Regions from separate parts of the Sphingomonas sp. GW821-FHT12D09 genome, predicted to be linked through region 3. Evidence: predicted binding sites of a transcription regulator. Region 3 holds the regulator's gene; each other region holds the start of a gene.

Evidence for each region. Region 3 encodes LexA, which represses DNA repair genes until DNA is damaged. Its sites were predicted from a motif close to GTTCCNCNCTTGTTCT; they were not measured.
Region 1: a site for LexA is predicted at 6,101-6,116, ahead of uvrA (excinuclease ABC subunit UvrA). Genes of this name have one in related genera too.
Region 2: a site for LexA is predicted at 3,344-3,359, ahead of recA (recombinase RecA). Genes of this name have one in related genera too.

Annotation. Positions count from the first base shown of each region.
Region 1 is NZ_JBXAQL010000002.1:82,027-92,251, reverse strand. It holds gene AC1RPL_RS10240 (hypothetical protein) at 1-1,163, opposite strand, end outside; gene AC1RPL_RS10235 (M10 family metallopeptidase C-terminal domain-containing protein) at 1,266-4,130, opposite strand; gene AC1RPL_RS10230 (hypothetical protein) at 4,206-4,547, opposite strand; gene AC1RPL_RS10225 (hypothetical protein) at 4,797-5,117, opposite strand; gene AC1RPL_RS10220 (hypothetical protein) at 5,158-5,517, opposite strand; gene AC1RPL_RS10215 (hypothetical protein) at 5,629-5,964, shown strand; gene uvrA (excinuclease ABC subunit UvrA) at 6,123-9,161, shown strand; gene AC1RPL_RS10205 (sensor histidine kinase) at 10,014-10,225, shown strand, end outside.
Region 2 is NZ_JBXAQL010000001.1:517,758-527,982, forward strand. It holds gene AC1RPL_RS02520 (glutathione S-transferase family protein) at 1-94, opposite strand, end outside; gene AC1RPL_RS02525 (hypothetical protein) at 91-552, opposite strand; gene AC1RPL_RS02530 (RNB domain-containing ribonuclease) at 555-1,937, opposite strand; gene recA (recombinase RecA) at 2,186-3,265, opposite strand; gene AC1RPL_RS02540 (DUF2541 family protein) at 3,494-3,913, shown strand; gene AC1RPL_RS02545 (MOSC domain-containing protein) at 4,118-4,834, shown strand; gene AC1RPL_RS02550 (response regulator) at 4,861-5,223, opposite strand; gene AC1RPL_RS02555 (hybrid sensor histidine kinase/response regulator) at 5,264-7,666, opposite strand; gene AC1RPL_RS02560 (M13 family metallopeptidase) at 7,847-9,925, opposite strand; gene AC1RPL_RS02565 (DUF2062 domain-containing protein) at 10,047-10,225, opposite strand, start outside.
Region 3 is NZ_JBXAQL010000005.1:269,937-280,161, forward strand. It holds gene AC1RPL_RS21075 (hypothetical protein) at 46-288, opposite strand; gene AC1RPL_RS21080 (citrate synthase) at 392-1,675, opposite strand; gene gltX (glutamate--tRNA ligase) at 1,708-3,135, opposite strand; gene AC1RPL_RS21090 (ComEC/Rec2 family competence protein) at 3,218-5,377, shown strand; gene lexA (transcriptional repressor LexA) at 5,416-6,099, opposite strand; gene AC1RPL_RS21100 (molybdopterin molybdotransferase MoeA) at 6,159-7,343, opposite strand; gene AC1RPL_RS21105 (PilZ domain-containing protein) at 7,473-8,423, opposite strand; gene AC1RPL_RS21110 (glutathione S-transferase family protein) at 8,529-9,182, opposite strand; gene moaC (cyclic pyranopterin monophosphate synthase MoaC) at 9,349-9,816, opposite strand; gene trpC (indole-3-glycerol phosphate synthase TrpC) at 9,813-10,225, opposite strand, start outside.

The DNA of each region.
Region 1 (10,225 bases), on a different contig from region 3:
GGCACCGGCATCGGCGTGGCCGCCGGTGCGGGCGGGCGGCCCCAGCCATTGCCGTCGCCGCGCGGGCGCGGCGGGCGCGCATCGGGCCGCGGCATGGTCGGCGGCGTTGGCACGCCCGCCTCGGGCACCGTCACCGGTGCCGGCGGCGTACGCGGACGGCCACGGCGCCAGTCGGGCGCGCCGTCGGGCCGGTCCGGCGCGGGCCGGGTGAAGGGCGGCGGTGCCGGATTGCCGGGCGTGACAACCGGCGGACGCGGCATTCCGGTCCCCGGCGGTGGCGGATTGGCTCCGGGCCCGCCAGGACGTCCCGGCCTGCCCGGCTGGGGCGGACGGCCCGCCCCCGGCTGGTGCGACCAGCCCGACCCCGGCTGCGGCGGGCGACCGGCTCCCGGACGGCCCGGCCCTCCCGGCTGGCCCGGCGTGTGGAAGCGGCCCGGCGGCGGGCCCTGGAAGCCACCCTGGCGCCAACGGCTGAAGCGCAGCGCCTGCTCGCGGCGGCGGCGCTGCTCGGCGTCGAAGCGCCGGCGCCACGCCGAAGCGTCGCTGCGCGCATGATAGCGGCTCCAGCCGGGATAGCGGCTGCGCCCCTCGTCCCACAGCTGGATGAAGCCGAAGATATACGGGCTGGCGTCGATCCAGGCATCGGCATCGACCGGGCGATAGTCCCGTGCCGAGAGCGCGCGGTAGAGCCGCCTCCCGCGATCGAACAGGTCGTGCGCGGCATCGTCATAATCGCCGAACTCGCCGCGCGGTGCGGCCTCGCCGTCGGCGTCATAGACCATCGCCAGCCGCCCGCCGTCGAAGGCGAAGCTCATTCCCGGCTCGACCGTCAGGAACGGCGCCGTGGCGCCCGGTGCGAAATAATAGCTGCGGATGCCCTCGCTGCCGGCGTCCTCGACGATGATCGTATCGCCGTCGCCGGTCTGCCAGGCCCAGGGCTCCTGCCCCTCGAAGGCGAAGGCGGTATCGGGCGGGGCATCGCCGATCGCGTCCCACAGGGCGTCGGCGCGGTCGATCCACTGATAGTCATCGGCGGATTGCTGGACCGCCTGGCGCGGTGCCGATCCGGGGGCCGCCGCCACCGCGGCCGCCTGCGCGGCGCCGGGCAACACCCAGGCCGCGCCCGCCAGCATCGTCAGCCTGATCATCCTCTCGAACCGCATGGCCTTCCCCTCTCTCTGTTCCTGGCCGAGACTCGTCCCACGCCGCTGAACGGCGCGTGAAACCATGGTGCAGCTTCCTGAAAGGAATCCGGCCCCGAGACTCTAGGCGAAGTGGAAAGGGTCGCCGTCGACCGGCATCAGCATGTCGATGTGGAAGGGGATCCCGTCGAACTCGCCGCGCGCTTCCTCGCCGGTGTGGAACAGTTGCGCCAGACCGTGGCTGGCCGGTGCTTGCGTGTCGTGCCACAGGGCGGCCGCATCCGGCACGATGATCTGCTGCGCGTCGCCCTTGCCGCCGCCATCGACGGCCATCACCGGCGCGCTCTTCACCTTCTCCGGTGCCATCACGTCGGGCTTTTCGGGGGCCTGCGCCACGCCCAGGATGAAATCGCCCGCGGACAGCTGCGCCTTGGCCACGCCGATCAGCAGCACGTAATTGCCGCCGCTCAACGCGATGTTCATCACGCCGTTGCCCTGGTCGGTCATCGCCGCCTGCACCTGCGCGAAGCTGGTGAAGCCATAGGCGGACAGGTCGATCTTGTCGGTGCCCGGAGCGAAGTCGGCGATCGTGTCCAGCCCGCTGTTCGCGCCGAACACGAACGTGTCCGCGCCTGCCTCGCCGTAGAGCGCGTCATTGCCCAGGCCACCGTCGATCCGGTCATTGCCCGCGCCGCCGAGCAGCCAGTTGGCCGCGTCGCTGCCGGTGATCACATTGTCCAGCGCGTTGCCGACACCGTATAGCGTCGTGCCCTGCAGGATCAGGTTCTCGACATTGTCGAACAGGTAATAGGTGCCGCCGGCGATGTTGGCATAGACGGTGTCCGTCCCGCCGTTGAGGTTCTCGAAGGTGAAGTCGTTCTGCGCATCGACATAATAGGTGTCGTTGCCGGCCCAGCCATAGAGGAAGTCCTGCTCGCCCGCGCCGTCCTCGCCGTGCAGCACGTCGTTGCCGTCGTCGCCCACCAGATAGTCGATGCCGGTGCCGCCCCACAGCGTGTCATTGTCTTCCTGGCCATAGATCCAGTCCGCACCCGCGCCGCCGAAGATCGTGTCGTTGCCCTGGTGGCCGATCAGCAGATTGTCGCCGCCATTGCCGGTGAGGATGTTGGCCAGCTCGTTGCCCACGCCGAACTGCGCTGCCGTGCCCGCGACCAGGGTCAGGTTCTCGACATTGGCGTAGAGATAGAAGCTGGCGCTCGCCAGCACGCTGTCGCTCCCCTCGCCCGCCGCTTCGTAGATCACATCGTTCTGGTCATCGACATAATAGAGGTCGTCGCCCAGCCCGCCGTTCAGCTTGTCGGCGCCGGTGCCGCCGTCCAGCGTGTCGTTGCCCGCCAGGCCGATCAGCGTGTCCGCCCCCGCCCCGCCGGTCAGCTTGTTGGCGATATCGTTGCCGATCATCAGGTCGGCGCCGCTGCCGCCGATCGCATTCTCGATCACCGCCCCGCGCGCGATCGAGACATTGCCCGTCCGTCCGCCGACGCTGGAGAATTGCTCCTGGGTCAGGTTGATCGTCTGCGTCTGGCCGAAGCCCGAATAGTCGAGCGTGTCGACGCCGCCATTGTCGAACACCGTATAGGCGACGGTCGGGTTCTTGGTCGCGTCATAGATGTCGCGGCCGGCGGTGCTGTTGAAGCCGTAGGTGGTGTCGCCCGTCCGGGTCAGCGTGTTGGCGCCGTAGAGCGAGGCGATCGCCACGCCGTCCGCCACCATCGGGCTCACCGTGTACTGGCGGGTGAAGCCAAGGTCGTGGAAATAGCTGTTCTCGTTCTCGTCGAAATACGACATCACCGTCGTGATCCACGCATCGTTGAGATACGCAGCGTCCGCCGGATAGTCCGCGCTGCCGTTATACGGCCCGCCATGCCCCAGCCCCAGCGCGTGGCCGATCTCGTGGATGAAGGTCTGGAACGAATAGCTGTTCAGCCCGGTGCCATACTGGTCCACCCAGGCCTGCGAGACGTTCACCGTCGCACTGGTGGTGATCCCGCCCGAATAGACTGCGCTGGTGAAGGCGCCGTCCTCGTCGTTGGAGAACAGCAGCGCGCCCCCGGTCGTCACTTCGCTGAAGGTGATGCCGGTCACGTCGGTCCACAGCAGCAGCGCCTGGCGCGCCAGATTGGCGGCAGCCGTGCTCAGGTCGCTCACGTTGAAGGTCAGCGTGCCGCCCGCGGCCACATTGAAATGGTGGCGGTTGCCGTTCCAGTAATCGTCGGTCAGCTGGTGGGCGATCTGGTCGTTGCTGTACACGGTGAGCGCCGGCGCGGTGACCATGTTGAGCTTGTAGGCGCCGGTCTCTTCGTCGTTCCAGCCGCCGACATCGACATAATAGGTGCCGCTGGTCGTCGCGGTGAAGCGCACGCCCGAATAGGTGCCGACCCGGTCGTCATTATAGGAGAGCTCGTTGCCGGCCGCATTGCGGATGGTGATCGTCGAATCGACATCGCCCGCGCCGCCGGTCGACAGCGTCTGGAACAGGTAGCTCTGCCCCGCGACCAGCGTGACGCGGTAGAAGTCGTGATCGCCTTGGCGATCGATGCTGCTCGTCGCGGTGCCGTCGAGCGCGATCGTGCTCGTCGTCGTCACGTCTCCGGCGATCGTGTCCGGCGCCGCCGCCGCGGTGTCGGTCAGCCGGATCAGGAAGGTGCCGGTCGTCTGGTCGTTATAGGTCGCGCCGGCGATGTAATAGGTGCCGCTCGTCGTCGCGGTGAAATGAATCTCGGAAAGGGTCCCCGCCCCGCCATCGTCGTCCGACAGCAGCAGCGTGCCGCCCGCATCGTACAGCCGCAGATAACTGTCGACATCATCCTGGTTCACCGAATTGGTGGCGAAGCTGTAACTATGCCCCGCGACCAGCGTGACGCGGTACCAGTCGCGATCGCCCTGCGTCTCGATCGTCGTGGTGACGGTGCCGCCTACATCGAGGACAATGGTGGTCGAGCTATCGCCGGGTACGCTGTCAGGCATGCTCTCTCACCAGAAAAGGGCGTGAACTGACGGACTTGTTCCCGACAGCCAGGCGCGTGGGCAACTGGGTACTTCCTACCGGTTCGCCGTGCGCGCTGCAATCTCCCGCGCAAGGAGATCGATCGTGGATGGTCCCATCGCCCGATCCGAGGTGGCGACCGAGATTTCGGGCAGTGCCGTGGCGCGCCCGCCCGCGATCCTGGTGACCCGCGCCGTGGCGATGCCGGGCTTCTCGAAGCGCAGCGCCACCCTCACCCTGTCCGGCCGCACCCCGGCGCGCACCAGCCCGGCCTTCACCCGCGCGCACGCCGCCTCGGGCGTGGTCGCGGGGACGAGCAGCTTGGTCCCGGCTGCGGTACAGGCGAAGCCGGTGGGCTGGGCAAGGGTGAGGAGGAGGAGGAGGAGGAGCGCGAGCATCTCGGCCTCATAGCACGATGCGCGCTGTGCAGCGCATGAACGGCCAGGCCCGCACGCGCACGCCGAGCTGGCGTTTCTGAGCAACTGACACACCACCTCGCCGTCGATCAGGCCGTCGCGACAGCTATTGTAGGCGACTGAAACCCCAGTGGCGGGAGCCGGGCCGTTTGCTGTCCGGCAACTTTCAGCACCGCGCCGGCGAAAGCCGCCGTTCACGAAGATCGCGACGGGAACGGCGGCGCATGCCCCCTAGTCGCCGTTGGCATCGACCATGAAGACCATGGTCTTGCCGCGCGACGCTGGATCCCACCCCGCTAGTAACGCCGCGCGCACCCCTTTTGCGGCAATCGCGTCGTTGATGTGGGAGCGCCCTTTCGGCAAGCCTTTCAGAAGACGCTTCGGCGTGGGAAATTCCAGCAGCGCCTCGCGCGGCATATCCTGCTGACGCAACGAGACCGTCATGCCCCTCCAGCCATCGGCATCGGATAGCTGGGGCTCGCTCTGAAGCTCCCAGTCATATTTGGATCCGTCGATTTCGACAGTGCCGCCAAGGCCGCGCGTATGAAGCATGTCGGGACGTTAGCATGCCAGCAACGGCACTTCACCCACTTCACTGGTGTCGCAGGGTCTTCTCGAATCCCTCATTCGCCTTCGTCATCTTGGCCAGCTTCCTGAGATAGGTGCGAACATGCCGTTCGTACCGCGTATCGTCATAGGTACTCGTCGCCGGATAGTCGTCCTGGCCGATCAGCTCCTTGAGGCGCCCGGCGAACGCTGCCTGGTCGCTTGTGCAAGCGGCGTCCTTGAGCGCACGGCAGGCCCATTCCTCGGCAGCGGCCTTGTCATAGTCGTCCCGCGCCTCATAGCCGCGCCTGTCCGCTGCCGCCTGATCCAGCCGCGACACCTCGAAACGACGCTCGAGCCATTTGCGGACCAGCTCTCCATCCCAGGGTTTCGACGGGTTCGTCATTGTTCTCTTCCAGTCGAGTTGCGGCAAAGGGCCGGCGTTATGAACTTGCCATATGACGCCGCCGTTCGCATCGCTACAGGCTGAAGGAAATCAAGGCAGTTGGATCGACCTATGGCCCGCAAGCGTTCGAAAGATCCCTATGACCATCTCCCGCAGGAAGACGAGGCGCCGGCAGCGCCGGTGCTCTGCTGGCTCTGCGGCCGCCCGACCGGCAAGACCATCGTCTGGCACCATCCCGTGCCCAAGAGCCGCGGCGGCCGCGATGTCGTGCCGATGCATTCCATCTGCCAGCAGACGCTGATCGCCAATTTCACCAATTCCGAGCTGCAGCGCCATGGGATGGACGTGACAGGCCTGCTCGATAATCCGAACGTGCGCAAATTCGTGGATTGGGTGGCGAACAAGGATCCGGACTTCACCGCGACGATTGCGAAGAAGCAACGCTGATACGTGCAAGTCCAGGCTATCGACCGACAGCCGTTCCGGGATGGCCGGTTCGGTGCGGGAGAGGCAATCCCCGTCCTCCGCCACGCAACTGGCGTTCTGCCTCGGGCGTTCCTATCTCTCCACTAGAAACCCCAACAGAACAAAGCTAGAACTCCGGCATGGCACTCACCACCATTTCCGTACGCGGCGCGCGCGAGCACAATCTCAAGGGCGTGGACGTCGACATTCCGCGCGACACGCTGACCGTGATCACCGGCCTGTCCGGCTCGGGCAAATCCTCGCTCGCCTTCGACACCATCTATGCCGAGGGCCAGCGCCGCTATGTCGAATCGCTCTCGGCCTATGCGCGCCAGTTCCTCGAGCTGATGCAGAAGCCCGATGTCGATCATATCGAGGGCCTGTCGCCCGCCATCTCGATCGAGCAGAAGACGACGTCGCGCAATCCGCGCTCCACGGTCGCCACGGTTACCGAGATCTATGATTACATGCGCCTGCTCTGGGCGCGCGTCGGCGTGCCCTATTCGCCGGTCACCGGCCTGCCGATCAGCGCGCAGACGGTCAGCCAGATGGTCGACCGCGTGCTCGCGCTTCCCGAAGGCACCCGCCTGCTCCTCCTCGCCCCCGTCGTCCGCGGCCGCAAGGGCGAGTACAAGAAGGAGCTCGCCGAGTGGCAGCGCGCCGGCTTCCAGCGCGTCCGTATCGACGGCGAGACCTATCTGATCGAGGAAGCCCCGGCGCTCGACAAGAAGTACAAGCACGACATCGAAGTGGTGGTCGACCGCCTGGTCGTGCGCGAGGACATCGGCACGCGCCTGGCGGAAAGCTTCGAGACCGCGCTCAAGCTCGCCGAGGGCCTGGCCTATATCGACCTGGTGGATACCACCGTGGCCGAGCTTTCTTCCCCCCTCCCGCTGGCGGGAGGGGCCGGGGGAGGGGTTGTCCGTGAGGCACCCCAGGCGTTCTCGACTGACAGCGACATGCCCCGCCCCAACCCCGAGGGTGAGGGGCTCAAGAAGAACGTCACCGGCGGCCAGCTCAAGGGCACCGGCCTCCCGCCCAACCGCATCGTCTTCTCCGAGAAGTTCGCCTGCCCGGTCTCCGGCTTCACCATCCAGGAGATCGAGCCCCGCCTCTTCTCGTTCAACGCGCCCCAGGGCGCCTGCCCGGCGTGCGACGGCCTGGGCGAGAAGCTGGTGTTCGACGAGGATCTGGTCGTCCCCAACCACGATCTCACGATCAAGAAGGGCGCGATCGTGCCCTGGGCCAAGTCCAACCCGCCTTCACCCTATTACATGCAGGTGCTGGGCTCGCTCGCCCGCGAGTTCGGCTTCAGCCTCGACACGCCCTGGCGCGACCTGCCGGGCGAGGTCCAGCTGGTCATCCTCCACGGCACCGGCGGCAAGCCGGTCACCCTCACCTTCGTCGACGGCCGCAAGTCGTACGACGTGAAGAAGCCGTTCGAGGGCGTGATCGGCAACCTCAACCGCCGCATGCTGCAGACCGAGTCCGCCTGGATGCGCGAGGAGCTGAGCAAGTACCAGGCCGCGCACCCCTGCGAGGTCTGCCACGGCGCCCGCCTCAAGCCCGAGGCGCTGGCGGTCAAGATCGCCGGCGAGAACATCAGCCACGCCACCCATCTCTCGGTGGTCGACGCGCTCGCCTGGTTCCAGAAGCTGCCGGCCACGCTCACGCCGCAGCAAAAGGAGATCGCCCGCGCGATCCTCAAGGAGATCGACGAGCGGCTCGGCTTCCTCAACAATGTCGGCCTCGATTACCTCAACCTCGATCGCACCTCGGGCACGCTCTCGGGCGGCGAGAGCCAGCGCATCCGACTCGCCTCGCAGATCGGCTCGGGCCTGTCCGGCGTGCTCTACGTCCTCGACGAGCCGAGCATCGGCCTCCACCAGCGCGACAACGACATGCTGCTCGCCACGCTCCGGCGTCTCCGCGACCTCGGCAACACCGTGATCGTCGTCGAGCATGACGAGGACGCGATCCGCACCGCCGACTATATCCTCGACATGGGCCCCGGCGCCGGCGTCCATGGCGGCGAAGTCGTCGCGCGCGGCACGCTCGACGAGATCCTGAACACCACCGGCAGCATCACCGCCGACTATCTCAGCGGCACCCGCGAGGTCCCCGTGCCGGCGAAGCGCCGCAAGGGCACCGGCAAGAAGCTGACGGTCGAGAACGCCACCGCCAACAACCTGCGCGGCGTCACCGCGAGCATCCCGCTCGGCACCTTCACCTGCATCACTGGCGTCTCGGGCTCGGGCAAGTCGAGCTTCACGATCGACACGCTCTACGCCTCCGCCGCGCGCCAGCTCAACGGCGCCCGCGTCCTCGCCGGCAAGCATGACCGCATCACCGGCCTGCAATATCTCGACAAGGTGATCGACATCGACCAGTCGCCGATCGGCCGCACCCCGCGCTCGAACCCGGCGACCTACACCGGCGCCTTCACCAACATCCGCGACTGGTTCGCCGGCCTGCCCGAGGCGCAGGCGCGCGGCTACAAGCCCGGCCGCTTCAGCTTCAACGTCAAGGGCGGCCGCTGCGAGGCGTGCCAGGGCGACGGCGTGCTCAAGATCGAGATGCACTTCCTCCCCGACGTCTACGTCACCTGCGACGTCTGCCACGGCCAGCGCTACAACCGCGAAACCCTCGAAGTGAAGTTCAAGGGCAAGAGCATCGCCGACGTGCTCGACATGACGGTCGAGGACGCGCTCGAGTTCTTCAAGGCGGTCCCGCCGATCCGCGACAAGATGGCGATGCTCGCCGAAGTCGGCCTCGGTTACGTCAAGGTCGGCCAGCAGGCGACCACCCTCAGCGGCGGCGAGGCCCAGCGCGTCAAGCTCGCCAAGGAACTCGCCCGCCGCGCGACCGGCAACACGCTCTACATCCTCGACGAGCCCACCACCGGCCTGCATTTCGAGGACGTCCGCAAGTTGCTGGAGGTCCTCCACGCGCTGGTCGAGCAGGGCAACACCGTGGTGGTGATCGAGCACAATCTCGACGTCATCAAGACCACCGACTGGATCCTGGATCTGGGGCCGGAGGGCGGCGTCAAGGGCGGCGAAATCGTCGCGCAGGGCACGCCGGAAGAGGTAGTGAAGGAGCCGCGGAGCTTTACGGGGCGGTATCTCGCGCCGTTGCTGGCGAAGGGGACGGTTCAGGAGACTGAGGCGGCGGAGTAGCCAGCATATCTCCACGCCAAACTAATAATCGTAAGTACGGCCCCAACGACGCCCGCAAATTATGTTGGCCTCATAACCCTTCCATGCCAAGCTGTCTAAATCGAGGTTAATCGACAAACAGGGGATGGGGGAAAAGAAGAGGTGAAAGAAGTTCTTCTAAAGGTATTTAAAAGCAGCCGCGACTTGAACCTTATTTCCAAGATAAAATTGCATCTCGCCGAATAAGAGATCGCCGCGGCGCGGTTAAAATTGCCGTCATAGATGATCAACCCTTTGCACCGCATTATCTCCTTTCAAATCACAATTACATCATCACTCAGCTTGGAGACATAAGTTCGATAGACCTAGTTAAAGACTTTGACATAATACTTTGCGATATACTTGGAGTTGGCCTTTCCTTTAACGAAAGCCTTCAAGGTGCGGGCTTAATTTCGGAAATTAAACGCCAATTTCCTGAAAAATGGGTCCTCGCTTATACTGGCGCGACACTGAGCCAGACCGCCACCCGAGAAGCCAAGTCATCCGCAGACGACCTTATCAAGAAAGATATTAACATCAGCGAGTGGACGACGCTATTAGATCGCTATGTAAATCACGTCCTCAACCCTCACACAACTTGGTTACGTGTCCGCGCCGACCTCCTGAACAGGGGCGTCAGCATGAAAGATGCAATTATCCTTGAAGACGCCTTTACTACGTCGATATTAAAAAATAATCCTGGCCCGGAATCTCTTAAAAAAGCGCTCTCCAAATCGAAGGTTTCCGACGACGCCAGAAATATAGTCAATGGCCTTATAAGCTCAGCGATATTTTCTCTCATAACAGGAAGCACCTCCTAGACGGAGAAAATACTTGCACGCCCTTCCTTACCTAATCTCTGATGACGATGAATTATCATATCACCCGGGTTCAATATTGAAGATTCCGGAGATTTTTTTAGAATCTCATATGATTGAGTTTTATAGAGAAATCAATCGCGAGGGGTGGCACAAAGATCACATGGGATATTATACATATGCCCAACGAGATTATAAGAACAACCTGATTCTCTTTCCCGGAATACA
Region 2 (10,225 bases), on a different contig from region 3:
AGCGCATGACCTCATAGGGCAGTCCCAGCTCCTCGAGTAGCCAGAGCACGCGCTGCGAACGGGAGTTCTCGAGATGGTGGACGATGACGGTCATGCAGGCTCCTGTGCCGGGCGGCGCGGTCGCTGGCGCGCCGCGACCGACTTGACGATGGTCCGTCCGCCCGCCGGCGGCAAGGGGCGTTTCGCCCGGTCGAGCGCTGCGTCGATCAGGACGATGACGGCACGCGCGTCGAGTAGCGCTACATCCTTGAGGCAGACATAGCGGCCCTGCCGGCCCTCGCCCTGGAGCAGTCCCTCGGGATCGGGCAGGCCGATGCCGGGGAGGAAATAGAGCAGCACGTTGCGCGGATAGATTGCCAGGCTGAACGCCGCTTCCGAGGCCTTCTCGCCCGGGGTATAGGAGATCGCGAGGCCGTTGTAATTGTCATAGACCAGCTCGGTCGCGCCGGGCAGCCGTTCGCGCAGGACAGCACGAGCGGCCCGGACGCGTCCGGCAATCTCCGGTGTGAAGCGGGCGATGAAGGTTTCGAGCTGCGCTTCGGCTTCCTCCATGGCTAAACCTGCTCGAACCGGATCGAACGCTGCGACGGATCGGCATCGACCAGGCGGACCTGCAATGCAGTGCCCGGCGCGGCACCGGGGGCGTCGATCCGCGTGACGACCGGCAGGTCGGCAAGCTGCATCCGGGCGCCGCGGACATCGACATCGGTAACCACCGCCGCGAAGTCATCGCCCTCACGCCCATCGAGCATCACGGCCTCGGCGAGGTCGATCACTGCGCGATCGATCTGGCCGCCCAGCGCATCGGCGCGGGCCATGACCTTGGGCAGACGTGCAAAGGCGTCGTTGACGGCATCCGGAACCGGCTGGCCGTTCGCGACGGCGAGCGTCGCGCGGATCACATAGCGATCGGCGAGGCGGCGAAGCGGGGCGGTGGCGTGGACATAGGGCGCGGCGACGGCGGCATGCCAGGGCAGCGTATCCAAACGCCAGGGCGCATAGCTCGCCCCCTGCCCTGCGCGCCGGATCGCGAGCATCAAGGCGGCTTGGTTGGGATCGGCGGCATCGAGCCCGGCGCGGAATGCAGCCAGCGATTGCGCCTCGGGCCAGGCGATGCCGAAGGCGCGGGCGCTGTTGCGCAGGCGCTGGACTGCATTCGCATCCGGCTCGGCCATCACTCGGAACAGGCCCGTGTGGTGCGCGCGCAGCACATCGGCGATGGCGAGATTGGCGGCGAGCGACAGGGCGGCGTTGCGATCTTCGGACGGATGGCGGGCGCGGAAGGCCAGCGCATAGCCGCCATCGGGACGGCGCGCGACTTCCTGCTCGGGCGGATCGACCCGCGAGGCGCCGCGTGCAGCCTCGGCAAAGGCGATGCGGCGGGAGAGTTCGGCAAACTGCGGCGGCAGGTCGGTGTCGGCGGCGGTTTCGTAGGCGAGCTTGGCGCGGCTGCGGACCAGAGCGCGCTCGGCGCCGTCGAGCTTTACTGCACCATCAGGGGCAACGCGAACGGTGAACAGCACTGCGGGGCGTGGACCGTCGGGGAGCAGGCTGGCGGCGCCTTCGCTGAGCACCGGCGGGTAGAGGCTTGCCTTGCCGTCAGGCAGGTAGAGCGTCGTGCCGCGGTGCCAGGCTTCGACATCCACCGGATCGCTGTCCTCCACGAACCAGGCGACATCGGCGATGGCGTAGCGCAGTAGCAAGTCGTTGCCGCTGGTCTCAATCGCCAGCGCCTGGTCGAGATCGGTCGCGCTGGCCGGGTCGAGCGTGACGAAGGGGATATCGGTGCGGTCGACATGCCCGGTTGGTGCCCGCCGGGCCGCGGCTTCGGCGGCTTCCAGGACCGGCTGCGGGAAGGATCGGGGGACCTGGAACTGGTTGCGAATCGCGGCGAGGCCATCGGCGAGGACGCGGTCGGGATCGAGGACTGCCTTCATCGCGACACCTTAGCGGCCCCGGCAGCGCTGAAAAGTACACGAAGTACACGCCAAAGCCCGCTTCGCCAGCGAGCGCCTGCGAGCCGGTTGCGGCGCTGGAAAGTCACAAGGTTGCGACACCTACGCAAGGGCGCGCGAGCCCCCGAACGGGAAAGACCCGGCGCGGGGCAACGCGCCGGGTCTTCCGATGGGTCTAAGCCCGTGACCGCCGCCTCGCGCGTCGCACGCGGGCGCGGCCTGTAGTTCCATTATAGATCGTCGTCGCCGTCATCGGCGTCGGGACCCGTCATAAGTCCTTCGGCGACCTTGTCGGTGCGCGCGCGGATCGCCTTTTCGAGGCGGTCGCGCAGCTCGCCATTCTCCTTGAGGAAGGTCTTGGCGTTCTCGCGGCCCTGGCCGATGCGGACGCTGTCATAACTGAACCAGGCGCCCGACTTCTCGACCAGGCCGGCCTTGACGCCGAGATCGAGGATCTCGCCGATCTTCGAGATGCCTTCGCCGTACATGATGTCGAACTCGACCTGCTTGAACGGCGGGGCGACCTTGTTCTTGACGACCTTCACGCGGGTCGAGTTGCCGACGATGTCCTCGCGGTCCTTGATCTGGCCGGTGCGACGGATGTCGAGGCGGACCGAGGCGTAGAACTTCAGCGCATTGCCGCCGGTCGTGGTCTCCGGATTGCCGTACATCACGCCGATCTTCATGCGCAACTGGTTGATGAAGATCACCATGCAGCGCGAGCGGCTGATCGAGCCGGTGAGCTTGCGCAGCGACTGCGACATCAGGCGGGCCTGGAGTCCGACATGGCTGTCGCCCATCTCGCCTTCGATTTCCGCACGCGGCACCAGCGCTGCGACCGAATCGACCACCAGCACATCGATCGCGTTCGAGCGGACCAGCGTATCGACGATCTCGAGCGCCTGCTCGCCGGTATCGGGCTGCGAGACGATCAGTTCGTCGATGTTGACCCCGAGCTTCTTGGCATAGACCGGATCGAGCGCGTGCTCGGCATCGACAAAGGCCGCGACGCCGCCGCCCTTCTGCGCTTCGGCGATCACATGGAGCGCCAGCGTCGTCTTGCCCGAGCTTTCCGGCCCATAGACTTCGATCACGCGCCCGCGCGGCAGGCCGCCGACGCCGAGTGCGATGTCGAGTCCGAGCGAGCCAGTCGAGATCGATTCGACCTGCATCGTCTCCTTGGAGCCGAGCTTCATCGCCGAGCCCTTGCCGAATGCGCGGTCGATCTGCGCGAGTGCGGCGTCGAGCGCCTTCTGCTTGTCCGAAGAAATCGCCATGTTGCCGTCAATCACCTTGAGCGAAGCTGCCATTGGAAGTCCCCGTCGCTAGAAGGTTTAGCACGCTGCATCAACCTGTGTTGGAACGGCGTGTATCGCGTTTGTTCTCAAGGAACAAGAGCGGAACGGAATTTTTTGTTCCATAATCGTTCTTCTCCGCTTCCGCAGGCACGCCTAGGGACAAAATCCGGCTGCGGCCAAGGCAATCCCCGATGCCGTTCCCACGCCGCACCCCTAGGCTGAGCCGATGGAGGACGGCGCATGAAACCCGTACCCTTGCTGCTACTGGCGGTACTGGCCGCCGGCCCCGCGCTCGAAGCCCAGCAGGTCTCTCGCCCCGCCCCCGGCCCCGCCGGCAGCTGGCGGATGCTGGGCGTCGCCACCGCGCGCTTCACCGCCGATCACGACACGGTCTGGGTGAAGGGCCCATATGACAATTTCCGCCGGATCAAGTTCAAGGTGCGCGACGCGCCGCTGCAGCTCGTGCGGCTGACGGTGACCTATGACAATGGCGTGCCGGACAATATCCCGGTGCGCTACAACATACCCCAGAATGGCGAGAGCCGGGTCATCGACCTGCGTGGCGCGGGCAAGCGCAGCCTGAGGCGCGTCGATTTCTGGTACGACACGCGCGGCCGCGGGCGCGGCACCGCAAACGTGTCGCTATGGGGGATGCACTAGCGCGTATCGGCATGCATCGATTCAGCTCCCCGGCGAAGGCCGGGGCCTGGTCTCGGCGCATCTGGTTGGAAACATGCGCCTCACCAACGACATCGCAACTGAGCCCCGGCCAGTGCTTGGGACTGCCCATCCACCGGATGTCGCTACGCCCTGGCGCCCCATAGCGAGTTGCGATAGGGACTGCGCGCCGCTAGCCCGGCGCGCATGACCCGCATCGTCGGCCATGTCAGCGCGCTCAATCGCTATCCGGTCAAGTCGATGGCCGGGGAAAGCATCGCCATTGCCGAACTGGATTGGCAGGGAATCGAGGGCGACCGCCAATATGCGTTCGTCCGCGCAGCGAACGGGACGCGCTTCCCCTGGCTAACCGCGCGCGAAGTGCCGGCGATGGTGCTGCATCACGCCCGCTTCGCCGATCCGAACAAGCCCAAGACCAGCGCGGTGATGGTCGAGACGCCCGACGGCATGATGGTCTCCCTGCACGATCCGATGCTCAAGGCGCATCTGGAGACGGCCGCGGGCGAGCCCGCTTCGCTGATCCGGGTTGCGCGCGGCGTCTATGATTCGATGCCGGTCTCGATCCAGAGCAGCGCCGGCCATGCCGCGCTGGAGGCCGCGCATGGCGAGATCCTCGCCATCGATCGCTTTCGCATCAACGTGATCGTGGAAAGCGACCTGCCCGCGACACTATGGCAGGGGCGGCGGCTGGCGTTCGGGAACGAGGAGGACGGCGCGGTGGTGCAATGCGCCGATCCGATCAAGCGCTGCGTGATCGTGACAATCGATCCGGTGACGGGGGCCAAGGAGCCGCGCGTGCTGCGCACCGTCGCCCAGGCATTCGGCAATGCGTACGGCGTCTATGCGGGGCCGGCGCGGCCGGGGCTGATCCGGCTGGGCGACACGGTGCGGCTGGTGGACTAGCCGGCAAAAGCCAGCGGCGGCGGCATTCAGTCCGCGGCAACCAGGCTGTCGAGCACGCGCTCGACGCTGTCCATCGTGAAGGGCTTGGAGAGGATCGGACGATCGCGATAGGCCTCGGCGATCATGTCCCCTGCCCCGCCGGTGGCGAGCACGAAGGGAATGCCGCGTGCAGTCAGCGCATCGGCGATCGGCCAGCTGGTCTCGCCGCCGCGCAGGTTCACGTCCATAATCGCTGCGTCGATGCCGCCGGCCTCGACCAGTTCCAGCGCCGAAGCGACACTGTCAGCCGTACCGGCTGCGGTACGGTCTAGCGCGTCGAGGAAATCCTCGAGCATCATCGCGATGAGCGGTTCGTCTTCGACGATGAGGATCTTCTGCGGCCCCGACATGCTGTTTTCCATTGCAGGAAAAAAGCCGAACGCCAAGGCTTTATTTCAGGGCAAGCACGTCCCGTGCAGCTTCCGCAAGTTGTTGAACGGAAAAGGGTTTAGGCAGGAAGGAAACTTGCTCCAGATCAATGGACTTGCGGAGTTGCTCCTCGGCATAGCCCGACATGAACAGGATCGGCAGGTCCGGATATCTGGCGCGGACCTTGCGCGCCATGGTCGGCCCGTCCATCACCGGCATGACGACATCGGAGATCAGCATATCGGGCCGATCGATCGTCTCAAGCAATTCCAGCGCAGCCTCGCCATTTTCTGCTGTGACCACGGTATAGCCTTGGCGGGCGAGCGCGCGCTCGGCGATGGCGCGCACCATGTCTTCGTCCTCGACGATCAGGATCGTGCCGGTGCCCCAGGTATCGGCGGGCTTCTCCTTCACCCCGGGCAGCTTGGCAGGAACCGGCGCTTCGGCCGCGGCATGGACCGGCAGGTAGATGGTGAACTCCGCCCCGCCCTGCGCGCCATTGTCGGCGAAGATGAACCCGCCCGACTGCTTGATGATGCCGTAGACGGTGGAAAGGCCGAGGCCGGTGCCCTTGCCGATCTCCTTGGTCGTGAAGAACGGCTCCCAGATCTTGCCGAGTATCTCGAGCGGGATGCCGGTGCCAGTGTCGGAAATGCGCAGCGCGGTATAGTCGCCGACGGGAAGGACGTCGTCATCCATCTGGCGGACTTCGGAGGCGGAAACCGGCATCGTCTCGATCGTCAGCGTGCCGCCGCCGGTCGGGTTCTGCGAGAGCATCGCATCGCGGGCGTTGACCGCAAGGTTGACCACCACTTGCTCGAGCTGGCCGGGATCCGCGCGGACCGGCCCCAGGTTGCGGCCATGCTTGACCTCGAGCCGCACCGTCTCGCCGAGCAGGCGCTTGAGGAGGTTGGAGACTTCCGAGATCACGTCGGGCAGCTGTAGCAGCTGCGGGCGCAACGTCTGCTGGCGCGAGAAGGCGAGCAGCTGCCGGGTCAGCGAGGCCGCGCGGTTGGAATTGGCGCGGATTTGCTGGATGTCGTCATAGTCGCTGTCGCCGGGCGAATGGCGCATCAGCATCAGGTCGCAGTGGCCGATGATCGCGGTGAGGATGTTGTTGAAGTCGTGCGCGACGCCGCCGGCGAGCTGGCCAACGGCCTGCATCTTGGTGGCCTGGGCGACCTGGCGCTTGAGCTTGGACTCCTCGCCCGAGTCCTTGAGGCTGATGAGCACCGCGGCATCGCCCAGCCCGCGGGCGCCGGCGATGCCGATCGAGACGGGCTCCTCGGGAGCGTCGGCCAGGCGGACGGTCATCTCGGCCGATTGCGGCGCGCCGCCGGCAAAGCGACGGATCGCATCGGCAAGCGCCGCCTTGTCCTCGCGCACCATCAGGTCGCCGGGGTAGAGCGGCGGCGCGGCGGCGTTGACGCGGGTGGCGCGGACGAATGCGTCGTTCATGCTAGCGAAGCGGCCATCGCGGTCGACCAGCGCCAGGCCGAGCGGGAGCAGCGCGATCAGCGAGCGGACATGCGCGCCGGCACTGGCACCGATCGCGGGCGTCGGGGCATTGCCCTGTTCCTCGTCGAGCAGCGCGACCAGCAAGGGCGCATCCTCGCCGTCGAGGAATGGGATCTGGAGCACGCGCAGCGGCGTGCCCTCAAGCCCCTCACGCTCGAAGCGGACCAGGCCCATCGAATCGGTGATCAGGAAGCGGGCGAAGTCGCGGCCCTCCACCGCCGCCTCGCCGCTGCCCATTGCGCGCAGGCGGAAGACCCGGTTGGCGGCGCGCACCCGGCCCTCGGGCGAGACCATCGCGGCCATGATGCCGGCGGAAGCGAGCCGGTCGCCGGTATGCCCGTCGATCAGCGACTGGACCTGGCTGGCGAGGTCGAGCGCCTGCACGCCGATGAAGCGCCAGACCAGGGATTCCTCGCCGACGCGCTGGACGCGGGCGGAGACGGGCGCGCCGAAGACCTGGATGCCATCCTCGCGCGCCTCGCCATCGCGCCAGGCGGTGCGGGCGGCAGTGCCGAGCGCGACGACAGAGGCGTCGCTGACGGGCAGGTTGGGCGGCGTCGGCCAGCCGGCGAACAGCGCCTCGAAGCGGCTATTGGCGCAGACCAGGCGACCGGCGCGATCGGTTACGGCGAGCGCGTCGTCGCTGGCGGCGGCGAGCGCCTGCGCGACCGACCAGTCGATCGGCAGCTCGGCGGCGGTCTCGGTGTCGAACAGCTTGCGCGCGCCCCAGAGCGCACCCGAGGCGAGCAGCCCCGCTGCGACGAACCCGACCGCGACGGCGCGGTCGTTGAGCGTCAGCAGGATCAGCGCGGCAGCGAGGAACCCCGCCAGGATCGCCGCCGCGAAGGGCAGCCAGCGGCGGGACGGCGATATCGGACTATGCGTGTGGGCGGGCAGCGTGGCCATGCGCCCGTGTGAGGCGGTGTGGCGCGAGGGTCAAGGACCAGAATCCCTCTCCCATTGGGAGAGGGAGGGAGCGCCCAAGGCGCGGAAGGGTGAGGGTCGGTTGATCTCAACCCTCACCCTTCCTACTCGGCTCCACCTCGCGGGCCCCTTCCCTCTCCCGCTGGGAGAGGGAAAAGAAGCTTACCAGATCCGGACGCGCTTCTCGGGCGTCAGGAACAGCTTGGTCGACGGATCGGGGTTGTACGCCCCATACCAGGGATCGAGGTTGCGCACGACCCAGGCGCGCTGCTGCGAGGGCGAGTGCGGATCGGTCAGCAGGCGCTGGCGCAGATTCGCCTCGCGATAGTTGCGGCGCCACACCTGGGCCCAGCCCAGGTAGAAGCGCTGGTCGCCGGTGGTGCCGTCGAGCACCGGAGCCTCGGCGCCGTTCAGCGACTTCTTGTACGCGTCATACGCTACCGTCAGACCGGCCAGGTCGGCGGTATTCTCGCCGAGCGTCAGCGCACCCTTCACATGCATGCCGGGCAGCGGCTCATACTGGTCATATTCGGCGACCAGCGCGTCGGTGCGCTCCTTGAACGCCTTGACGTCAGCCGGCGTCCACCAGTCGGTCAGGCGGCCGTGCATGTCGTACTTGGCGCCCTGGTCGTCGAAATGGTGGCTCAGCTCATGGCCGATCACCGCGCCGATGCCGCCATAGTTGATCGCCGGATCGGCGTTCGGATCGAAAAAGGGCGGCTGCAGGATCGCTGCGGGGAAGACGATCTCGACCATGCCGGGATTGGCATAGGCGTTGATCGTCATCGGCGTCATGCCCCATTCCCAGCGCCGGATCGGCTGGCCGAGCTTCGAGACATTGTCGTCATACTGCCAGTTGTTCGAGCGGACATTGTTGCCGAACGCGTCGCCCGCGGTGATCGCCAGCGAGCCATAGTCCTGCCAGCGGTCGGGATAGCCGATCTTCGGCGTGAAGGCGGCGAGCTTCTGGTGCGCCTTGACCTTGGTCTCGGGCGCCATCCATTCGAGCTTGTCGATGCGGGCATCCATTGCCGCGATGATGTTCTTGACCAGCTGGTCGGCCGCCGCCTTGGTCTCGGGCGGGAAGTACTTCGCCACATAGACCTGGCTGACATCGTCCGACAGCGCGCCGGTGGTGAAGTCCACCGCGCGCTTCCAGCGCTCTTCCTGCTCGGGCGTGCCCGACAGGGTGGTGCCGTAGAAAGCGAACTGCTCCTTGTCGAAGGCGCTCGGCAGCACATCGGCGAAATTGTCGAGCGTGCGGACCAGCAGCTGATCCTTGAGGACGCCGAGCGGCGCGGCGCCGACCAGCTTGGCGATGCCGGTGATCGCGCTGGGCTGGGCGACGATCACGCTGTCGACCGGAGTCTTGCCCGCCGCCAGGAACGCCTTGAAGTCGAAACCCGGGGCCGACTTCTGCAGCTGGGCGACCGTCATCATGTTATAGGTCTTGTTGGCGTCGCGGCTCTCGATGCGGGTCCACTGGACCGCGGCGATCTTGGTCTCGAAATCGACGATCGCCTGAGCACGCGCGGCTGCATTGGGCTCGCCGGCCAGGGTCAGCACATTGGTGAGGTGCTTGAGATAGGCCGTCTTGGTCTCGAGGAACTTGGCGTCCTTCGACAGATAATAGTCGCGGTCGGGCATGCCGAGGCCCGACTGGATCAGGCTGAGCGCATAGACGTCCGGGTTCTTGTCATCCTGGCCGACATAGGCACCGAACGGCGTGCCGACGCCGTTGCGGCGCGCGGCGGCGAGGAGGGCCGGATAGCCGGCCTTGCTCTTCAGCCCGTGGATCTGGTCGAGCCAGGGCTTGGCGGGTGCCAGCCCCTTGGCATCGATCGCCGCGGTGTCGAGATAGGTCGCGTAGGCGGCGCCGATCTTCGAATTGGGATCTCCCTTGGCTTCCTCGAGGATGCCGTGCGTCTGCTTCTTGGCATTGTCGTCCAGGATATTGAACGCGCCATAGTTGGACTTGTCGGCCGGGATCGGGGTGTTCTTCGCCCAGGCGCCATTGGCGTAATTGTAGAAATCGTCGCCCGGCTTGATCGCGGCATCCATGCCTGCGGAGTCGAAGCCGAAGCTGCCATAGACGGGCTTGGGCTTTTCGGGCTGCGGGGCCGGATCGACGACCGGCGCGGCCTCGACCGGGACGACCGGCATCGGCTCGTTATGGGCGCAGCCGGCGAGCAGGACGGGCGCGGCGGCGAGGAAAGTGGTGGCAAGGAGCGACAGGCGCATGGGAAACCCTCGATAGGTTGGATGCGCGCTGTCTTACGCCGTTGATACGCTCCGTCAATTGGCTCCACGCAACATTGTTACGCTCGCGTGACCGAATGCGTTTCCGGGCGATTGCCGGCGTTCAAGCCGCGTGACGATGCGCGCGACGCTTCCATTTATGCGCGATCCACAGCCGCCAGGCGAGCGCCGTGCCGAAATAACCGACCAGCGCCAGTGCGCCGGTGATCGTGACCAGCCCAGCAAGCGTCGCCGGCCCAGCCTGGTGAACCAGCCAGTCGCCCCAGCCCTGCTCGATCACCT
Region 3 (10,225 bases):
CGATTGAGTCGCGTTGCTGAACCACTTTGTTTGCTGGCGTTAAGGTTAAAGTTCCTCGCGTCCGGCCCGGCGCGCAGCCTTGCGCTCGGCGCGGGTAGGGACGAGCCGCACGCCGCCGACCAGGATCGCGCCCCCGACGAGCAGCGCCAGCCCGCGATAGGCCCAGATGCGCGCGTCGATCATCGTGCTGGTTGCCGGCCAGCGGACGATGCCGAACCCCTGCAGCACGAACAGCGCGCCGAAGATCATGGCAAGGATGCCGGCGAGGATCAGGATGTTCTGGCGCATTCGGGCAACTCCGGAAGGAAGACCGCCGGAGGGTTAACCGAAAACGCCGCCCCCGCGAAGGCGGGGACGGCGTTTCCTAAGCCAATGCTGGGAGCGAAGCGGTTTAGCGCTTGCCGACCGGCACATAATCGCGCTGCACCGGGCCGGTGTAGAGCTGACGCGGGCGGCCGATCTTCTGCTCGGGGTCCGAGATCATCTCGTTCCACTGCGCCACCCAGCCCACGGTGCGGGCCAGCGCGAACAGCGCGGTGAACATCGTGGTCGGGAAGCCGATCGCCGAGAGGATGACGCCCGAATAGAAATCGACGTTCGGGAACAGCTTCTTCTCGATGAAGTACGGATCGTTGAGCGCCATTTCCTCGAGCTGGAGCGCGACTTCGAACACCGGATCGGAGACGTTGAGTGCCTCGAATACTTCGCGGACGGTCTTCTGCATCACCGTCGCGCGCGGATCGTAGTTCTTGTAGACGCGGTGGCCGAAGCCCATCAGGCGGAACGGATCGTTCTTGTCCTTGGCGCGCGCGATGAACTCGGGGATGCGCTCCGGACGGCCGATCTCGTGCAGCATGTTGAGCGCCGCTTCATTGGCGCCGCCATGCGCCGGGCCCCACAGGCAGGCGATGCCGGCCGCGATGCAGGCGAACGGATTGGCGCCCGACGAACCGGCGAGACGCACGGTCGAGGTCGAGGCGTTCTGCTCGTGATCCGCGTGGAGGATGAAGATGCGGTCGAGCGCCTTCTCGATCACCGGGTTCACCACATATTCCTCGGCGGGGACGCCGAAGGTCATGCGCAGGAAGTTGCCGGTGTAGGACAGCGAGTTGTCGGGATAGAGGAAGGGCTGGCCGACGCTGTACTTGTAGGCCATCGCCGCGATCGTCGGCATCTTTGCGATCAGGCGATGCGACGCGATCATGCGCTGCTTCGGATCGGTGATGTCGGTCGAGTCGTGGTAAAAGGCCGAGAGCGCACCGGCGACGCCGCACATCACCGCCATCGGGTGCGCATCACGGCGGAATCCGCGATAGAAGGTCGCCAGCTGCTCGTGCAGCATGGTGTGGCGCGTGATCGTGCTCTCGAAGCCGGTCAGCTGGTCCTGGTTCGGCAGCTCGCCATTCAGGAGGAGGTACGCGACTTCCATGAAGCTCGAATTCTCGGCGAGCTGGCCGATCGGATAGCCGCGATGGAGCAGCACGCCCTCATCGCCATCGATATAGGTCAGGCCCGATTCGCACGACGCCGTCGACGTGAAGCCGGGATCGTAGGTGAACATGCCGGTCTGGCCATAGAGCTTGCGGATGTCGATGACGTCCGGTCCGACGCTGCCCGACAGGACCGGATACTCAACATCCTTCCCCGGAACCTGCAGCTTCGCGGTGTCGCTCATAAACGTCGTCCTATGTTGGGCCGGGCCTGGGATCAGGCCGGCACGGTCATCTGGTCAGCGATACGGCCCAGGCTTTCCTCGCGTCCCAGCAGCGCCAGAACGTCGAAGATGCCTGGGGAGGTCCGGCGCCCGGTGAGTGCGGCGCGCAGAGGCTGCGCAGTCGCACCGAGCTTGACACCCGCATCTTCCGCAACGGTGCGTACCGCTGCTTCGAGCGCCTCCGTATCCCAGCTTTCCACACCGTCAAGTGCGGTATGCAACTGAGCCAGGAGGGCGCGCGCGTCGCCCTCTAGCAGAGGCTTTGCGTCCTCGTCCAATTCCAGTGGGCGAGTGCGAAACAGGAAGGCCGCACCCTCCGCCAATTCGAGAAGATTCGCGGCGCGCGGCTTCAATGCGGCCATGCTGCGGCGCAGAAGATCGAGCTGAGATTCCGAGAGTTCGAAACCGAGTCGCGCGGCGATCAGGTCGGCCAGTCGGTTGTCGTCCGCCAAGCGGATATAATGGCCGTTGAGGCTCTCGAGCTTCTTCAGGTCGAAACGCGACGGGCTCTTGCCGACGCCGGCGAGATCGAACCATTCGGTCGCCTGGTCGCGGCTGATGAACTCGTCGTCGCCATGCCCCCAGCCGAGGCGGAGGAGATAGTTGTTCAGCGCCTCGGGCAGGATGCCCAGCTCGTCGCGATAGGCGTCGACGCCGAGCGCGCCGTGGCGCTTGGAAAGCTTGGCGCCGTCCGATCCATGGATCAGCGGGATATGGGCATATTCGGGCTCGGGCCAGCCCATCGCGCGATAGATGGGCAGCTGGCGGAAGGCGTTGTTGAGATGGTCGTCGCCGCGGATGACGTGCGTCACGCCCATGTCGTGATCGTCGACCACCACCGCGAGCATATAGGTCGGTGTGCCGTCCGAGCGGAGCAGGACCATGTCGTCCAGCTCGCTGTTGTTGACGGTGACGCTGCCCTGGACCTTGTCCTCGATCGTCACCGCGCCTTCGCGCGGCGCCTTGAGGCGGAGAACGAACGGCGCGCCTTCGGGCGCTTCGCTCGCATCGCGGTCGCGCCAGCGGCCGTCATAGCGCAGCGGCTGCTTGTTCGCGCGCTGCTCGGCGCGCATCGCCTCGAGCTCCTCGGCGGTGGCGAAGCATTTATAGGCATGGCCATTGGCGAGCATCGCGTGCGCAACCTCGGCGTGGCGCGCGGCGCGGGCGAACTGGTAGGTTTCGTCGCCGTCCCAATCGAGGTTCAGCCAGCGCATCCCGTCGAGGATCGCCTCGATCGCCGGCTGGGTCGAACGCGCGCGATCCGTATCCTCGATGCGCAGCAGGAACTTGCCGCCGTGATGGCGCGCGAACAGCAGGTTGAACAGGGCCGTGCGCGCACCGCCGATGTGCAGGAAGCCGGTGGGGGACGGTGCGAACCGCGTGACGACCTGTTTCGCACCCGTATCAGATGTTGCGCCCAACCGAGCTTGCTCCCAGACTGTGTTTCCGATGGCCCATTCAGCCGCCGAGGGCGCCCCTAGCACGGGGCCTGCCTCCCTTCAAATGGGGGTGTGGGCGCCCTTTCGCCAGATCGGGGAGGCAATCGAGTGCTGGCTCGAGGCGGAGCGGGCGCAACTGCCGCTCTGGCTGCCGATTGCTCTCGGCGCGGGGATCACCGCCTGGTTCGTGCTGCCGGATGCGCCGCGCTGGATCGGGTTCCTTTTGGCTTCTGGTGCCGCGGCGTTGCTCGGACTCGCCTTGCCGGGGCGGCTGGGGCAGGCGCTGCTGATCGGCGGGCTCGCCATGGCGGCGGGCTGCGCGCTGATCTGGTGGCGCTCGGAGAGTGTCGCGGCGCCGATCCTGGCGCGGCCGGCGGTGGTGGAGGTGACGGCGCGGGCGGTACGCGTCGAGCGGTTGCCGGCACGCGAACTGGTGCGGGTGACGCTGTTGCCAGGGCGCAGCGACTTGCCGCCGAAGATCCGCGTGAACCTGGCGATGAAGGATGTGCCCGCCGGGCTGGCCACGGGCGCGGTGGTGAAGCTGCGAGCACGGCTGATGCCGCCGGCAGAGGCTTCGGTGCCGGGCGGCTATGATTTCGCGCGCACGGCCTGGTTCGCCGGGCTGGGGGCGACGGGCAAGGGCTTTGCGCCGGTGGAAGTGGTGAAGGCAGCCGAGGCGCCGGGTGCGGACCTGCGCGCCAGGCTCTCGGCGCACATCCAGTCGCGCCTCGAAGACAGCGCGGGCGGTATCGCCTCTGCGCTTGCCACCGGCGACCAGGGTGCGATCAGCACCGAAGATGTCGAGGCGATGCAGCGCTCGGGGCTGGCGCACCTGCTCTCGGTGAGCGGGCTGCATGTGACCGCCGTGACTGCGGCGGCGATGCTACTGGTGCTCAAGCTGCTCGCGCTCAGCCCCACGCTGGCGCTGCGATGGCGGTTGCCCTTGGTGGCGGCGGGTGCGGGGGCGCTGGCGGCGATCGGCTATACCTGGCTGACCGGCGCCGAGGTGCCGACGATCCGCTCCTGCGTCGCCGCGCTGATGGTGCTGCTCGCACTGAGCCTGGGGCGCGAGGCGATCACGCTGCGGCTGGTCGCGGCGGGCGCGCTGATCGTGCTGCTGCTCTGGCCCGAGGCACTGGCAGGCGCGAGCTTCCAACTGAGCTTCGCCGCAGTAACGGCGATCGTCGCGCTGCATGAGAGCCCGCGGATGGAACATTGGTTCGGCAGGCGGGAGGAGGGGCGGGTGAAGCGGCTGCTGCGTGGCCTCGGCTCGTTGCTGCTAACCGGCGTCGCGGTGGAACTCGCGCTGATGCCGATCGGGCTGTTCCACTTCCACCAGGCCGGCATCTATGGGGCGTTGGCGAATATCGTCGCCATCCCGCTGACGACCTTCGTGATCATGCCGCTCGAGGCGCTGGCGCTGCTGCTCGACGTCGCGGGACTGGGTGGACCGGCCTGGTGGCTGACCGACCAGGCGCTGGAACTGCTGCTCTGGCTCGCCAGGACCACGGCCGCGGCACCGGGTGCGATCGCCGCGCTACCGGCCATGCCGAACGGGGCATTTGCGCTGATGATGGCGGGCGGACTGTGGCTTGCCTTGTGGCGAACTGTGGTGCGCTGGGCGGGCGCGGTGCCGCTGGCGATCGGCCTGGCTTCGATGCTCGCCACGCCGGCGCCGGACCTGATCGTCACCGGCGACGGCCGCCATTTGGCGATCCGCATGCCCGATGGCAGCATGGCGCTGCTGCGCGACCGGGCGGGGGACTATACCCGCGACATGCTCGCCGAGACGGCTGGCAGCGACGCGGAGCCGGTCGCGCTTGCCGACCAGCCGGGTGCCCGGTGCAGCGAGGATGTCTGCATGATCGAGCACCGCGCCCGTGACCGCGCCTGGCGAGTCGCCGCGACGCGGAGTGGATACGTCCTGCCCTGGGCGCAGTTCGTGGCGCTGTGCCGCAGCGTCGATGTGATGATCAGCGACCGTCGCCTGCCCACCGGCTGCACGCCGCGCTGGCTCAAGCTCGACCGGCCGGCGCTGGCGAAGACGGGCGGCGTGGCGATCGCCTTCTCCAGCGGCCGGGTGACGATGGTGCGCGGATCGGGCCGGCATCCCTGGCTGAACCCGCTCAAGGTGCAGCCACCCTATGTGCCGGAACAGGGAACTGCGCCTGTCCGGACACGAAATCGCTGGCATTCCAGCCCGGCTGGCGTTTTCGGGCCATGATGCGGTCTCCAAGAAGAGCGACCGCGCCCTTCTAGGAACTAGTAGCGCCGCAGCAGTCCGGCGAGCTTGCCCTGGACGCGGATCTGGTCGGGACGGTAGCGCTGGGGGTTATAATCGCGATTTGCCGGGTCGAGCCGGATCATCGCGCCTTCCTTGCGGAAATACTTCAGCGTCGCCTCGGCATCGTCGATCAGCGCCACGACGATCTCGCCGTCCCGGGCGGTCTCGGTGCGGCGGATCAGGGCGAAGTCGCCGTCGAGGATACCAGCCTCGACCATCGAATCGCCGGCCACTTCGAGCGCATAATGCTCGCCCGCGCCGAGCAGCGCCGCGGGGACGGGCAGCATAGTCGAGCTTTCGAGTGCCTCGATCGGCGTGCCGGCGGCGATGCGGCCGTGCAGTGGAATCTCGATCACGTCATTGGCCGGCGCAGGCAGATTCGTTGATTCCCTTGGTACTCTCACGGGTGCGGGAGAGGCCTTGGCCGGCTTTTTCGACGCTTCGCCGCGTTCCGGCATGCGCAGCACCTCGAGCGCACGGGCACGGTTCGGCAGGCGGCGGATGAACTCGCGCTCTTCCAGCGCCGAGATCAGGCGGTGCACGCCCGACTTCGACTTGAGATCGAGCGCCTCCTTCATTTCCTCGAACGAAGGCGACACGCCGGTCTCGGCAAGCCGATCGGCAATAAAGCAGATAAGCTCGTGCTGCTTGCGCGTGAGCATCCCGTTTCTCCTGGGTCAGGAACAGACTGGGAACGTTTATGCAATGTTCCGCGCGCTTGTCAAGCGATGTCGAGGATTTCTGCCGAGTCGCCGGTTTTCGCCTCCGCAGCGCCTGCCGGACGGACGATCAGGCAGGTCGCGCGGGCGAGGGTGCGCAGCATCGACGAGTCCTGGGTCGCGGCGGCATGGGCGCGGCCATCGATGAGCGTGGCACGGAGATAATCGGCGCGCGGGCCGGTGGCGGGGAGCGGCTCGCCGAGCGGAACGGTGCGGGTGCGCGGCGCCGGATCGGCAGCGCCGGCGAGATGCGCGATCAGCGGACGAACGAACAGCGTGGCGGTGACGAAGGCGGAGACCGGGTTGCCCGGCAATCCGACCACGACGGCATCGCCCAGCCGGCCCGCCAGCATCGGCTTGCCCGGGCGGACGGCGACTTTCCAGAAATCGATCGTCGCGCCGGCTGCCTCCAGCGCGGGACGGACAAGGTCGTGATCGCCGACCGATGCGCCACCGCTGGTGACGAGCAGGTCGCAATCCAGCACGCGGAACGCGGCTTCGAGCGCGGCGCGGTCGTCGGGCAGGATGCCCAGATCGAGCAGCTCGGCCGGCAGATCGCCAAGCAGGGCGGCGAGCAGCAGGCGATTGGTTTCGGGGATCTGGTCTGGGCTGAGCGGGGCGCCCGGTGAAACCAGTTCGTCGCCGGTAGAGAGGATCGCCATGCGAACCTTGCGGCGGACGGGCAGCACAGCATGGCCGGCAATCGCGGCCAGCGCGAGCCGGGCGGGGGTGATCGCCTCTCCGGCGCGGACCAGCACCTCGCCCTCGGTGAAGTCGAGCCCGCGCGGGCGGGCGCTGCTGCCGAGGCGTAGCGGGCCCTCACCGGCGAGCGTGAGGCGGGTTCTGTCGCGGGCTGCCTCCTCCTGCACGAGCACGGTGTCGGCGCCGGGGGGCAAGGGGGCGCCGGTGAAGATGCGTACGGCCTGGCCCTGGGCGATTTCGCCGTTGAAGGCTCGGCCGGCGGCGCTCTCGCCGATCACTTCCCACGGGCCGGGCAGGTCGGCGAAGCGGATCGCATAGCCGTCCATCGAGGAAAGATCGGATGCCGGCTGGGTGCGCAGTGCGAGGATGTCGCGTGCGGCGTAGCGGCCCGCGGCCTGGGCTAGCGGGCAGCTTTCCACCGCTACCGGCGCGGCGAGCGCAAGCAGGCGACGCTGGGCTTCGGCGACGGGGAGGAGGGCGGGCATGATTCGGGACTAAGACATCAACCGTCTACCGTCACCCTGAACTTGTTTCAGGGTCCAACGTGCCTCAGGCGATGACGCCGGCGGAGAGTTGGATGCTGAAACGAGTTCAGCATGACGAAGAAGGTGGCCTCAGTTCACCCCGGAAATCCTACCGATATCGCGCGGCTTGAGCGGCAGGCGGAACTCGCAGAGGTAGCGGTTGCGCTCGTCGCTTTCGATCACCGATGCCGGGCCGCCGCCGATATGCGGGAGCGAGATCCACAGCTGGGTGCCCGCCGCGAAGGGAGCGCTCGTCTCGAACTCGACCAGCTGGGGCGTGATCGCGCGCAGCTTGACGTTCCACCAGCGCACGCCTTCGCGCACGCGGGCCGGGGCGTCGAGACGGATCGCCGCCTTGTCGGGGATCAGGCCCGTCGGTTCGTTCATCATCGCCATGCGCGTGTGATGCGACGGCGCCTGTTGCACCTGGCGCAGCCAGGGCATGAGGAGCTGCCAGGGAATGTCCTCGTCGAAGGCGACGCCGGCCTGGTTGCCCTGTGCCCATTTCACCATGCCATCGAGCGGGCGCAGGCCGTCGAAATTGATCTGGACCGCGTCGCCGACCTGCACCGCGATATCGGTTTCGAAGCCGCAGCCGCCCTGGGAGAGGTTGCGGGCGCGGGTGAACTCCACCTGGTTGCCGCGGCGCACGCAGATCGTCTGGTGCAGCTCGACACGCGGCACGCTACGTCGCTCGGCGGGGAGGGCGGCGAGGTTGCGGGCGATCGTGCTGATCACGTCGATCGGCTCTGCGAACAGGAAGCCGGCGGTGCCCTCTTCGGTCCAGGAAACCCGGCCGGCCAGCGACTGGCCGTTGGCGAGCTCGAGCTGCAGGCCTTCCGACTCCACCACTTCGTCATCGAGCTGGAGCATCGCGCCCGCCGCGCTCAGCTTGCGGATCGCGCAGGGCAGGCGGCTGGTCTTGCCGACGAGGAAAGCGGAATCGAACGCCGAATGCTCGCCCGGCTCGGCCAGCGGCTGAACCGCCGGTGCCTCGCCCGAGAGACTGAAAATAGTGGAGGACGCAAGTCCTTGCCGCATAAAAGATTTTTCCCGCCCAAGCGCCCACGGAGATAGTGCGGCGCAGGGCGTGAAGGCGGGGTTAAGCCGCAGGGTTGCGGAATCCCTAATGCGGCCCCGAAACGATCAGTCCCGGTCGGGCGCGCCGAGCGGGAAATAGCCTCGATAGGGACGCGCTTCCTCGACACAGCGGGCGACCGAGGGGCGGGCGAGCAGGCGCGCGCGATAGGCGCGGAGATTAACCAGGGCCTGCGGGATCGGTCGCACCCAATCGGCATAGAATAGCGAAGGCGCGGCGGCGCAGTCCGCCAAGGTGAAGCTGTCCCCCACGGCCCAGACGCGGCCGGCCAGATAGGCATCGAGCCAGGCATAGACCTTGTCCAGCCGCGCCATCGCTTCGTCGAGGCCGATGGGATCGCGCCGTTCATCGGGCAGCATCGCGTCGATGACGGGCTTCTGCATCGTGCCCATCACGTAATTGTCGAAGATTCGATCGAGCATCCGCGCCTGCACGGCGAGATCGGCATCGGCAGGGATCATCGGCACCGCGCCGGGGTGATGGACCTGCAGATATTCGATGACCGCAGTCGCCTCGACGACGGTGCGATCACCTTCGACCAGGACCGGGAACAGCTTGAGCGGCCAGCGTGCCTCCAGCTCGGCATTGGCTTCGGCGTCCTCCAGATTGCGGAGCGTGAAGGGCGTGGCGTTCTCGTAGAGCGGGATCTGTGCCTTCCAGGTGTAGGACGAGAAGGGGTGGCCGAAGAGCTGAAGGGTCATGGCGCGGGCCTTTTCGGTTAGGTTATTGCCTAACTATCTCGATGTGGTGAGGGTGTCACGCATTTTCCCTTTCCGTCATCCCGGCGGAAGCCGGGACCCAGAGTCACAAGCGGTGCGGCAGAGAAATCCTGGGCCCCGGCTTTCGCCGGGGTGACGGAATAGGGATTTAGGCCAGCCAGTCGCCCGACTTGCCGCCCGTCTTGGAGCGCAGGCGGATCTCGCCGATCACCATCGCCTTATCGAGCGCCTTGGCCATGTCGTAGAGGGTGAGCAGCGCGGTGGAGACTGCGGTGAGCGCCTCCATCTCGACGCCGGTCTGCGCTTCGGTCGCGGCGGTGGCGGTGACGGTGATTCCGGTCTCGTCGGGGGCGAGGTCGACTGCGACTTTGGTGAGCGGGAGCGGGTGGCAGAGCGGGATCAGCTCGGCGGTGCGCTTGGCGGCCATGATCCCGGCGATGCGCGCGGTGGCGAGGACGTCGCCCTTCTTCACCGCGCCCGCGCGGATCGCGGCGGAGGCTTCGCGCGACATGGTGATGCGGCCGGTGGCGATGGCTTCGCGCGCGGTGACCGCCTTGCCCGCGACATCGACCATGCGCGCGGCGCCGGTCTCGTCCAGGTGCGTCAGCTTGTTCATCCGACCAAGGCCCGGGTCGCCGCTTCGACATCATCCTGGCGCATCAGCGACTCGCCGATCAGGAAGCAGCGGATGTCGTGCTCGGCCATAGCGTCGAGATCGGCGCGGCCGTTGAGCCCGCTTTCGGCGACGAAGGTGCAATCTTTCGGCGCGTGGCGGACCAGCTCGTAAGTCTTCTGGAGATCGACCTCGAAGGTCTTGAGATTGCGGTTGTTCACCCCGATCAGGCGCGAGTGGAGCTTGAGCGCGCGTTCCAGCTCGTCGGCGTCATGGACCTCGACCAGCACGTCCATGCCGAGGCCGAGCGCGGCGTCCTCGATCTCGGCCATCTGCACGTCTTCGAGCGCGGCGACGATGATCAGGATCGCATCGGCGCCGATCGCGCGCGATTCGAGCACCTGCCAGGGAT